Regions from separate parts of the Mesorhizobium sp. WSM4820 genome, predicted to be linked through region 3. Evidence: predicted binding sites of a transcription regulator. Region 3 holds the regulator's gene; each other region holds the start of a gene.
What was found. Region 3 encodes LexA, which represses DNA repair genes until DNA is damaged. Its sites were predicted from a motif close to TGTTCNNNNTGTGTTCNG; they were not measured.
Positions count from the first base shown of each region.

Region 1 (3,269 bases), on a different contig from region 3:
ACCGAGTAGAAATTGAGGCGGACCGGAATGCCGAAACGGTCGCGCAGCGGATTGGTCAAAAGGCCGAGCCGGGTGGTGGCGGCGACCAGGGTGAAGCGGGCAAGATCGATCTTGACCGAGCGCGCCGCCGGCCCTTCGCCGATGATCAGGTCGAGCTGGAAATCCTCCATCGCCGGATAGAGGATTTCCTCGACCGCCGGGTTGAGCCGGTGGATCTCGTCGATGAACAGCACGTCGCGGTCTTCGAGATTGGTGAGCAGTGCTGCGAGATCGCCGGCCTTGGCGATGACCGGACCGGAGGTCGAGCGGAAATTGACGCCGAGCTCGCGTGCCATGATCTGCGCCAGCGTCGTCTTGCCGAGGCCGGGCGGCCCGACGAACAGCACATGGTCGAGCGCCTCGCTGCGGCCCTTGGCTGCCTCGATGAACACTTTGAGATTGGCCCGCACCGCCGCCTGGCCGACGAAATCACCGAGCGTCTGCGGACGCAAGGTCTGCTCGGCGTCCTCGCCGCGCTTGTCGGGAGCAATGAGGCGTGGCGAAAGGCTCATCAGGCGCGCCCACTTCCATCGCGATCGCCGGCGGCGTGGCGACCGACGACATCCCCTAGCGCGGCGTCGATTTCCTCCAGCGTGGCAGGCCCGCCGGGCGGATTGCCCAGAAATCCGGCAAGGTCGGCAAATCTAAGATTGCGCGGCGTTCCTATCAGAAGACCGTCCATGACCGTCCACGCAACCGTATCGCCCGCCTTGAGCGACAACGCGTCCCGGACTTTCTTTGGAATCGTAAGCTGCCCCCTGGAGGTCAAGCCCGCATATCTGCCCATGCTCTTGTTCCTAGTCGGAATTTATTTCTCGGGCAACGGTCTCACCGCGCCAGTTCCTTCAGCCCGAAGCGGATCAGCTTCGACGCATCCGCATCCTCGCCGGCGCTTTTCAGCGCCGCCGCCACCGCATTGGCGGCGGTATCGCGCGAATAGCCGAGATTGACCAGCGCCGAGACGGCGTCGGTGATCGGCGCCGGCGCGACGCCTTCGCCAAGCTCCTGCTTCAGGCCGATGGTGCCGGAGGCAGCGCCTGCAAAGGCCGGCGCCTTGTTCTTCAGTTCGGTGACGATGCGCTCGGCCACCTTCTTGCCGACGCCGGGCGCGCGGCTGACCATGGCAATATCACGCAGCGCGATGGCATTGGCGAGATCGGCCGGCGCCAGCGTCGAGAGAATAGCCAGCGCCACCTTGGCGCCGACGCCCTGCACATTGCTCATCAGCAGCCGGAACCATTCGCGCTCCAGAACCGACTGGAAACCGTACAGCCTCAACATGTCTTCGCGGACATAGGTCTCGATGAACAGCACCACCGCCTCGCCGGGGGCCGGCAAGGCGGCCAGCGTGCGCGTCGAGCAGTGGGCGACATAGCCGACGCCGTGCACGTCGACGATGCAGAAATCCTCATCGATCTCGTCCAGCGTGCCTTTTAGCTTGCCGATCATGTGTGGTCCTTCATGCCAGCGCCGCCAACCTGTAGACAACACTCTGCCGATGATGCGCGTGGCAGATGGCAATGGCCAGCGCGTCGGCGGCATCGTCGGTGTCGAACGTCGCCTTCGGCATCAGCACCTTGACCATCATGTGAATCTGCTTCTTGTCGCCATGGCCGACGCCGATCACCGCCTTCTTGACGGCGTTGGGCGCATATTCGGCAACGACCAGGCCGGCCAGCGCCGGCACCAGCATGGCGATGCCGCGCGCCTGGCCGAGCTTCAGGGTCGCGGCCGCATCCTTGTTGACGAATGTCTGCTCGACGGCCGCCTCGTGCGGCATGGCGGCGTGCAGGATCTCGGCAAGCCCGTCATGCAACTGGCAAAGCCGTGTCGCCAGAGCCGCCTTGTCGTCTGAACGCACGGTGCCGGAGGCGACGAAGCGCAGCGAGTTGCCGAGGCTTTCGACGATGCCCCAGCCGGTGCGCCTCAGCCCCGGATCGATGCCGATAATGCGAATCGTTTCCCCCATCCGCCAAGTCTACCCGTGGCGGACAGCGATGCCAGCGAAATGTGAACAAACCAGAAACGGTTCCGCTGCGTCCCACAGGCTGTTTGAGAATTCGTTCTGACGAGACAGACGGCGTGGTTTGCGAGAACCGAAGCGGAGCGGACATTTGGGTCCGTGAGCCGCGCGTAGATCCCCTCGCTTCAAATCCGATGTCGTAGCGCATCGACGATGACCTTGAACGCGGGAAGATTTTGACGACGGCTCGGATAGTAGAGGAATAGCCTTCAAAAAGCGGCGACCAATCGTCCAGAAGCTGAACCAGCTTGCCACGTGCGATGTGCTGCTCGACGATGTTCTCCGGGACGTAGGCGATGCCGTATCCACTGGCCGCCGCGCGGACAGTCTGGCCCGGCAGGCCAGATGCTTATCATCACGAGCGGTCAGGGCTGGGTTCAGGAAGAGGGCAGAACCAGCAAGCGCCGAGCAGCAGACGCGCTCGGCCGAAGAGTCTGGCACCTGTCGGTGATCGGTGGGTCCCAAGCCAATTTCCTGCGCTCCACTTTACTGCAAGACGGTCAAATTTGAGCTTTCGCATTCATGTTTTGTCGAGCGTATCTCTTAGAGTCGCCTAAACCTTCTGCGCCGTAAGCTGTAACCGTGCTGAATCGCCGTCAGTGCCGATGACGACGAAATAGGAGAACGCAATGCCTCGCAATCACGTTGAACGTCTTGAAGAGTTCAGGGAAATCCTGGTCGCGACTCGACGCGAAGGAGTCCGTAACGTGCACCATACCCGCGACGCAATGCGGGCAAGCGGCTTTCAGATCGGGGACAGCGATGGCTCCAGCTACGGAGCCAAGCTAAAGGAGCTCCAAGAGGAAATCGAGGCAGTCGATCGCGCCCTCGAAGACGAGAAACGGCTGGCCTTGGCCCTTGAAAGTGCGGCTCAACCCCGCCGACCAATCAAGCCGAGAATCGTAAAGGGAACATAGAGTCGGCGACGGCCCTTGCTGCCCGTCGCGTGGATATGCCTGCGACATCGTGTCGGGCTCGTCGCCGCCGTGCAACAGAGCCGTGAACGTCATCCGTTGCCATCAAACGGGGCGGCCGAAACCGCCCTGTGTCGATTTCGAATTCGCTGTGTCCATCGTTGTCGATGCCGTCGCTACCCTCGCCAACGGCGTTCTTCAGGTATCCAACTCTGAAACGGATCGCGGTCGATGCGATCGTGCGATCGCGTCATTTCCGCAAAATCTTCTCCATCGCCTTGCCCCTGGCAAGC
Region 1 covers NZ_JBVVQN010000018.1:131,698-134,966, forward strand. The annotation lists gene ruvB (Holliday junction branch migration DNA helicase RuvB) at 1-551, opposite strand, end outside; gene AC0L2R_RS25895 (AbrB/MazE/SpoVT family DNA-binding domain-containing protein) at 551-826, opposite strand; gene ruvA (Holliday junction branch migration protein RuvA) at 868-1,488, opposite strand; gene ruvC (crossover junction endodeoxyribonuclease RuvC) at 1,499-2,008, opposite strand; partial or broken gene AC0L2R_RS25910 (LysR substrate-binding domain-containing protein) at 2,188-2,387, opposite strand; gene AC0L2R_RS25915 (hypothetical protein) at 2,408-2,572, shown strand; gene AC0L2R_RS25920 (hypothetical protein) at 2,692-2,979, shown strand; gene AC0L2R_RS25925 (DUF2200 domain-containing protein) at 3,227-3,269, opposite strand, start outside.
Region 1: the regulator LexA is predicted to act here: its motif matches at 2,050-2,067, upstream of ruvC (crossover junction endodeoxyribonuclease RuvC).

Region 2 (3,269 bases), on a different contig from region 3:
CGAGATCGGCCAATGTCCGCGCCACCTTCAGCACCCGGTGATAGGCCCGCGCCGAAAAGCCGAGCTTTTCACTGGCATCCCTGAGCAGCGACAGGCCTGATGCATCCGGCATCGCGATCTCCTCGATGACAGAGGGGGAGCAGTGCGCGTTGGTGGTGACGGAGGTCGCGCCGAGCCGCTCGAAACGTTCGCGCTGGGTTGTCCGCGCGCGGGCCACGCGCAGCGCCACGTCGGCACTTTTCTCCGCCCGGTCCGGCCGGATCAGATCGCTGGCCGAGACCGCCGGCACCTCGATCCGGAGATCAATGCGGTCGAGCAGCGGGCCTGATATGCGCGCCTGGTAGTCGGTGCGGCAGCGGTCGCCGCGCAGGCAGCGATAGCCCGGCTCGCCGGCCATCCCGCAGCGGCACGGGTTCATCGCCGCGACCAGCTGGATGCGCGCCGGATAGGTGACGCGATGATTGGCGCGGGCGATCATGCAGTCGCCGGTCTCCAGCGGCTGGCGCAGCGCGTCGAGCGCCTGCGGCGAGAATTCGGGAAACTCGTCGAGGAACAGCACGCCGTGGTGGGCCAGCGAGGCCTCGCCCGGCCGCACGCGCAGGCCGCCGCCGACCAGCGCTGCCATCGAGGCCGAATGGTGCGGCGCGCGGAACGGCCGCCGGTCGGTCAGCTTGCCTTCACCAAGCTCGCCGGCCACCGAGGCGATCATCGAGACTTCGAGCAATTCCCGCGGCGCCAGCGGCGGCAGGATCGACGGCAGCCGCTGCGCCAGCATCGATTTTCCCGATCCTGGCGGACCGATCATCAGCATGTTATGGCCGCCGGCCGCCGCCACTTCGAGTGCCCGCTTGGCGGTCTCCTGGCCCTTGATGTCGGCAAGATCCGGCAGGTCGCGCGCCGAGGCGTGGATTCCTGCCTCCGGCCGCGACAGCACCTGCGTGCCGCGAAAATGATTGGCGATGGCGATCAGGCTGCGCGGCGCCAGAATGTCGAAATCCTTGCCGGCCCACGCCGCTTCCGGGCCGCAGGCGAAAGGGCAGATCAGGCCCTTGCCTTCGGCATTGGCGCCGATCGCCGCCGGCAGCGCGCCGGCCACCGCGGCGATGGTGCCGTCGAGCGACAGTTCGCCAAGCACAACATAGCCGGCCAGCATGTCGCCTGGAATGGCGCCAAGCGCCGCCATCAGGCCAAGCGCGATCGGCAAATCGTAATGGCTGCCTTCCTTGGGCAGATCGGCGGGCGCCAGATTGACGGTGACCTTCTTCGATGGCATCGACAGGCCCGATGCGTGCAGCGCCGCCTGCACCCGCTCCCGGCTTTCGGCCACCGCCTTGTCGCCGAGGCCGACGATGTGCATGTTGACCTTGCCGGGCGCGATCATCACCTGCACGTCGACCGGCACGGCCTCGATGCCCTGGAAAGCGACCGTGCGGACCCGCGCAACCATTTTTCTGCCCCCGGACATGGGCTCGCCCGAAGCCCATGCGATCATGCCGCGAACGGCGTCATCTGAGACAACCACAGATTTTGAGCAAAGGCAAGAACATTACGGGAACGATCGAACGTTGTGCCTTGATGGCGCCGCATTGGCTACGGATCGGAAAGCCGCTGTTCCGCCAAGCATGGACGCTACTTGCGCTTGTCCTCGACCGCATCCCAGAACAGGCTCGCAATATCGGCGCCACCAAAACGCTGCACCTCGCGCACGCCGGTCGGCGACGTCACGTTGATCTCGGTCATGTAGTCACCGATCACGTCGATGCCGACGAGGATAAAGCCGCGCTCCTTCAGTGACGGGCCGATGCGGGCGCAGATCTCGCGTTCGCGCTCCGTTAGTTCCGTTTTTTCGGCGCGGCCGCCGACATGCATGTTGGAGCGGGAATCAGTCTCGGCCGGCACCCGGTTGATGGCGCCGACCGGCTCGCCGTCGATCAGGATGATGCGCTTGTCGCCGGCTCGCACCTCCTTCAGATAACGCTGAACGATGTAGGGCTCGCGGAACATCTGGCCGAACATTTCGAGCAGCGAGGCGAGGTTGCGATCGGCCTCGTGCAGGTGGAAGATGCCGGCGCCGCCATTGCCGTAGAGCGGCTTGACGATGATGTCGCCGAATTCCTTGCGGAAGGCGGCAACCTCTTGGCTGTCCTTGGCGATCAGCGTTTCCGGCATCAGGTCGGGAAACTCGGTGACGAAGATTTTTTCCGGGCTGTTGCGCACCCAGGCCGGGTCGTTGACCACCAGCGTCCTGGGATGGATGCGCTCGAGCATATGCGTCGTGGTGATGTAGTTCATGTCGAAAGGCGGGTCCTGCCTGAGCAGGACGACGTCCATCTCCGACAGGTCGGTGCGCACTTTCTCGCCGAGTGAATAGTGACTGCCCTTCTCGTCGCGGACCTGCATTTCCTCGACGCCGGCAAACACCTTGCCGTCACGCAGCGACAGCCGGTCGGGCGTATAATGGAACAGCTGGTGGCCGCGCCGCTGCGCTTCCAGCGACAGCGCAAACGACGTGTCGCCGGCAATCGAGACGGTGGAGATGTGGTCCATCTGGACAGCGACTTTCAGGGGCATGGCGGATCTCCGGCGGATCGGATGGGCTGCTTGCCCTTACAACCTCGCCGGTCATCTGCCAATCGCGACATTTTGAGGAGCGCCTGCTGGGCCTCGATGAGGCGCAGGCGGAGCGCCCTTGTCAGTTCGGCTGCGCCGGCGGCAACGATTCCCGTTCGGGGGGCCGGTCGGGTTTCGATGCCACGCTCGGCTATCTCAGAAATTGCCTCCGTGGCACCTTGCGCGTCAAGGCGATCTGACGAGCGACTTGTCAGACATAAGCCCGCGAATTTGCTTTTTCTCCCTTGCTCCCCCGACCGGGCTGGCTAGGATGCGCGCCGACCGAGCCTACGGTGCCGCGCGTCCTTTTGGACGCGCAAACGACGCTGTAGCACTTTGATTTTGCGCATGATCCTTTCCGTAAATCGCAACCGATTTTCGGGGCCATGCGCGAGGAGAAAAAAATGATGCCATCGGCGCGCTTTGCCGACCTTGAGGGCGCTTCGGTGCTGATCACCGGCGGTGGCTCCGGCATCGGCGCGGCGCTGACCGAGGGTTTTGCCCGCCAGGGGGCAAAGGTCGCCTTCATCGACATCGCCGACGCCCCGAGCCTGGCGCTGGCCGACCGCATCGAAAAGGATCTCGGCCGCCGCCCCCTCTATCTCAAGACCGACATACGCGACGTCGAGGCGCTGCGGGCTTCGGCCGCCAGGGCCGCA
Region 2 covers NZ_JBVVQN010000002.1:496,333-499,601, reverse strand. The annotation lists gene AC0L2R_RS05780 (YifB family Mg chelatase-like AAA ATPase) at 1-1,447, opposite strand, end outside; gene gshB (glutathione synthase) at 1,630-2,571, opposite strand; gene AC0L2R_RS05770 (SDR family NAD(P)-dependent oxidoreductase) at 3,015-3,269, shown strand, end outside.
Region 2: the regulator LexA is predicted to act here: its motif matches at 1,540-1,557, upstream of AC0L2R_RS05780 (YifB family Mg chelatase-like AAA ATPase).

Region 3 (3,269 bases):
CGCTGGCCCGCGTCACCGGCAAGACCGGCGTCGAGATGGAAGCGCTGACCGCCGTCTCGGTCGCCTGCCTGACCATCTATGATATGGCCAAGGCGGTCGATCGCGGCATGGCGATCTCCGGCATCAGGCTGGTGGAAAAAACCGGCGGCAAATCCGGCGACTACAAGGCGGATGCCCAGGGGGCAGGCCAATAATGGCGCTGCTGGCGGTCGCCGAGGCGCTCGAGCACCTGCTTGCGGATGCTGCGCCCTTGCAGGCTGAAAGCGTCGCCCTGATGGATGCCGCCGACCGCGTGCTGGCGGAGCCGCTCATGGCGCTCCGCACCCAGCCGCCATTCAACGCGTCGGCCATGGACGGCTATGCCGTGCGGGCCGACGATGTCGCGTCCGTGCCCGCGAGACTTTCGGTGATCGGCATGGCGCCGGCCGGACGAGGCTTTGCCGGAACAGTCGGCCCGGCGCAGGCCGTGCGCATCTTCACCGGCGCGCCGCTTCCTGCAGGCGCCGACACCATCGTCATCCAGGAGAATGTCCGCGACCTCGGCGGCGGCATGGTCGAAGTGACCGCGCCCACGGTTGAAGGCCGCAACATCCGCCGCCTCGGGCTCGATTTCTCGAAGGGCGACGCGCTGCTGGAGAAAGGCCGCCTGCTTGATCCGGCGGCATTGTCGCTGGCGGCGTCGGCCAACCACCAGCAGGTCCGCGTGGTGAAACGGCCGCTGGTCGCCATCATCGCCACCGGCGACGAATTGCTGCCGCCGGGCAGCGACCTTGGCCCCGACCAGATCATCTCCTCCAATGCGTATGGCGTCGCCGCCGCGGCCCGCTCGGTCGGCGCCAGCGCACTCGATCTCGGCATCGCCCCCGACCGCAAGGAGGCGATCGCCGCGCTGGTGACAAAAGCCGTCGACGCAGGCGCGGACGTCATCGTCACGCTGGGCGGCGCCTCGGTCGGGGACCATGACCTCGTCCATGACGTGCTGACCGGCGAAGGCATGGCGCTTGATTTCTGGAAAATCGCCATGCGGCCCGGCAAGCCACTGATGTTCGGGCGGCTGGGCGCCATCCGCTGCATCGGCCTGCCCGGCAATCCGGTGGCCAGCCTGGTCTGCACGCAGCTCTTTCTGAAGCCGCTGCTGGCGCGGCTCGGCGGCCGCGCCTTCCGCCAGGACATGCGTCAGGCGCGGCTCGGCGCCGCCATGCCGGCCAACGATCTCAGGCAGGACTATGTACGCGCGGTGGTGAAGGAAGAAGCCGGCACGCTTGAGGCAACGCCGTTCAGTATCCAGGATTCCTCGATGCTCAGAATGCTGGCCGACGCCAACGGACTGGTCGTGCGCGAGCCATTCGCTCCCGCAGCCGCAGCGGGCGCCGCCTGCAGCGTGCTGATGCTACGCTGAACAAAACGTCAACACATTCATTAAACTTTAAATGGTTGCGGAACACAACTGGAACAGATAGTGTTTGTTCTGGGTTTGTTTTTCTGATTCTGTTGGGGGTCGCGATGCTGACACGCAAACAACATGAACTGCTGATGTTCATTCACGAACGACTGAAGGAAAGCGGCATTCCGCCCTCGTTCGACGAGATGAAGGAAGCGCTCGACCTCGCCTCCAAATCGGGGATCCACCGGCTGATCACGGCGCTGGAGGAACGCGGTTTCATTCGCCGCCTGCCCAACCGCGCCCGCGCGCTGGAGGTGCTGCGGCTGCCCGATTCGATCGCGCCGGGCCTCAATGCGGCGCGCAAATTCTCGCCGAGCGTCATTCAAGGCAGCCTTGGCCAGGGCGGGCTTGGACAGGGCGGCCTCGGACGGCAGATCAAGCCGGCACCTTCGCGCATGCGTGCCGCCGGCAATGACGACGACGTCGTTGCCACCGTCTCCATACCGGTGATGGGCCGCATCGCTGCCGGTGTGCCGATCGACGCCATCCAGCACCAGACGCATTCGATCTCGGTGCCACCGGACATGATCACCGGCGGCACGCACTACGCGCTGGAGGTCAAGGGTGATTCGATGATCGAGGCCGGCATCTTCGACGGCGACACGGTCATCATCCGCAACGCCGACACCGCGCAGCCTGGCGAGATCATTGTCGCTCTGGTCGACGAGGAGGAAGCGACGCTGAAACGATTCCGCCGCAAAGGTGCCTCGATCGCACTGGAAGCCGCCAATCCGGCCTACGAGACGCGCATCTTCGGGCCGGACCGGGTCAAGGTGCAGGGCAAGCTCGTCGGACTGATCCGGCGTTACTGAAGGGCAGGCTTCTGGGGTTTCTCGGCCCTGCGGTATGGCGGCAGGCCCCTCGCCTCGCGCGAAAATCGCCGCTGCTCATGCCAGGGCCTGTATGGCTGTCTGACGGCAAAACGGATTTCTGCGCGCGTCGTCGCCGATAGCGGATCGAAGAAGACGGCGGCACTGCCCATGCGAGCGAGCTGCCGTTTGGTGACGACGAGAACCAGCGGGTGCGGCAGGGTTTGTAATAGGCTGTGGCGTCGTCGATGACGATCAAATCCGCAAAGGCACAGGCCGGCCGCGCGGTTTTGCGGTTGTCGGCGAGCGCAATGAGCGCGCCGGACGGATGCCGGGCCAAGCACAGGCCGGCAGTGCAGGTGAAAGGCGCTCCCGGCGGCAGGTCGGCCGGGTCGGCGATGTCGAACTGCACATCTCCTTTTTCGAATGTCTCCGGCTCGACGATCGTTGTTGAAACCAGCGCATGTTTCCAGTTGTCGGTGGTGAATTCGTTCGAACGCATCCGGTTGACGGCAAGTTCGCCGCCGCCGATCGGCAGCGCCACCAGGTGCGCATCCTCCGAGATCAGCACGTCGGGGGTGCGCGTCTCGGAAATCGTCAGCAGGCCGGCGAGCGCAAAGGGAAGTGCGGCAAGCCGCAGCCACGTCGTCGCCATCGTGGCGATGACCAGGGCGACCGTCACCAGCAGAACCGATTGCAACGAAATCAGTCCGACTGCATCGATCGGCGAACGCTCCGAGATCCATCCCGAAATTGCGATCATCGCCGTCAGGCCCTTGCCCATCATGTAGAGGAAGGGGCCGTCGAGGCCGAAAGGCATTGACAGGGCGCTGAGGACGGCCAGGAACATGACGATCGTGACGATCGGCATGACGGCCAGATTGGCGAACAGGCTGAGCGGCGAGACGCGCTGGAAGTGCCAGATGGCGAAGAGCGCGGTGGCGCTGCCGGCAATGATGGAGGTCATTGCGATGGTGCCTGCCCCGGCGACGACCTTGCGCGTGACGAAAGCGGCC
Region 3 covers NZ_JBVVQN010000004.1:108,545-111,813, forward strand. The annotation lists gene moaC (cyclic pyranopterin monophosphate synthase MoaC) at 1-194, shown strand, start outside; gene AC0L2R_RS08570 (molybdopterin molybdotransferase MoeA) at 194-1,399, shown strand; gene lexA (transcriptional repressor LexA) at 1,504-2,256, shown strand; partial or broken gene AC0L2R_RS08580 (ComEC/Rec2 family competence protein) at 2,250-3,269, opposite strand, start outside.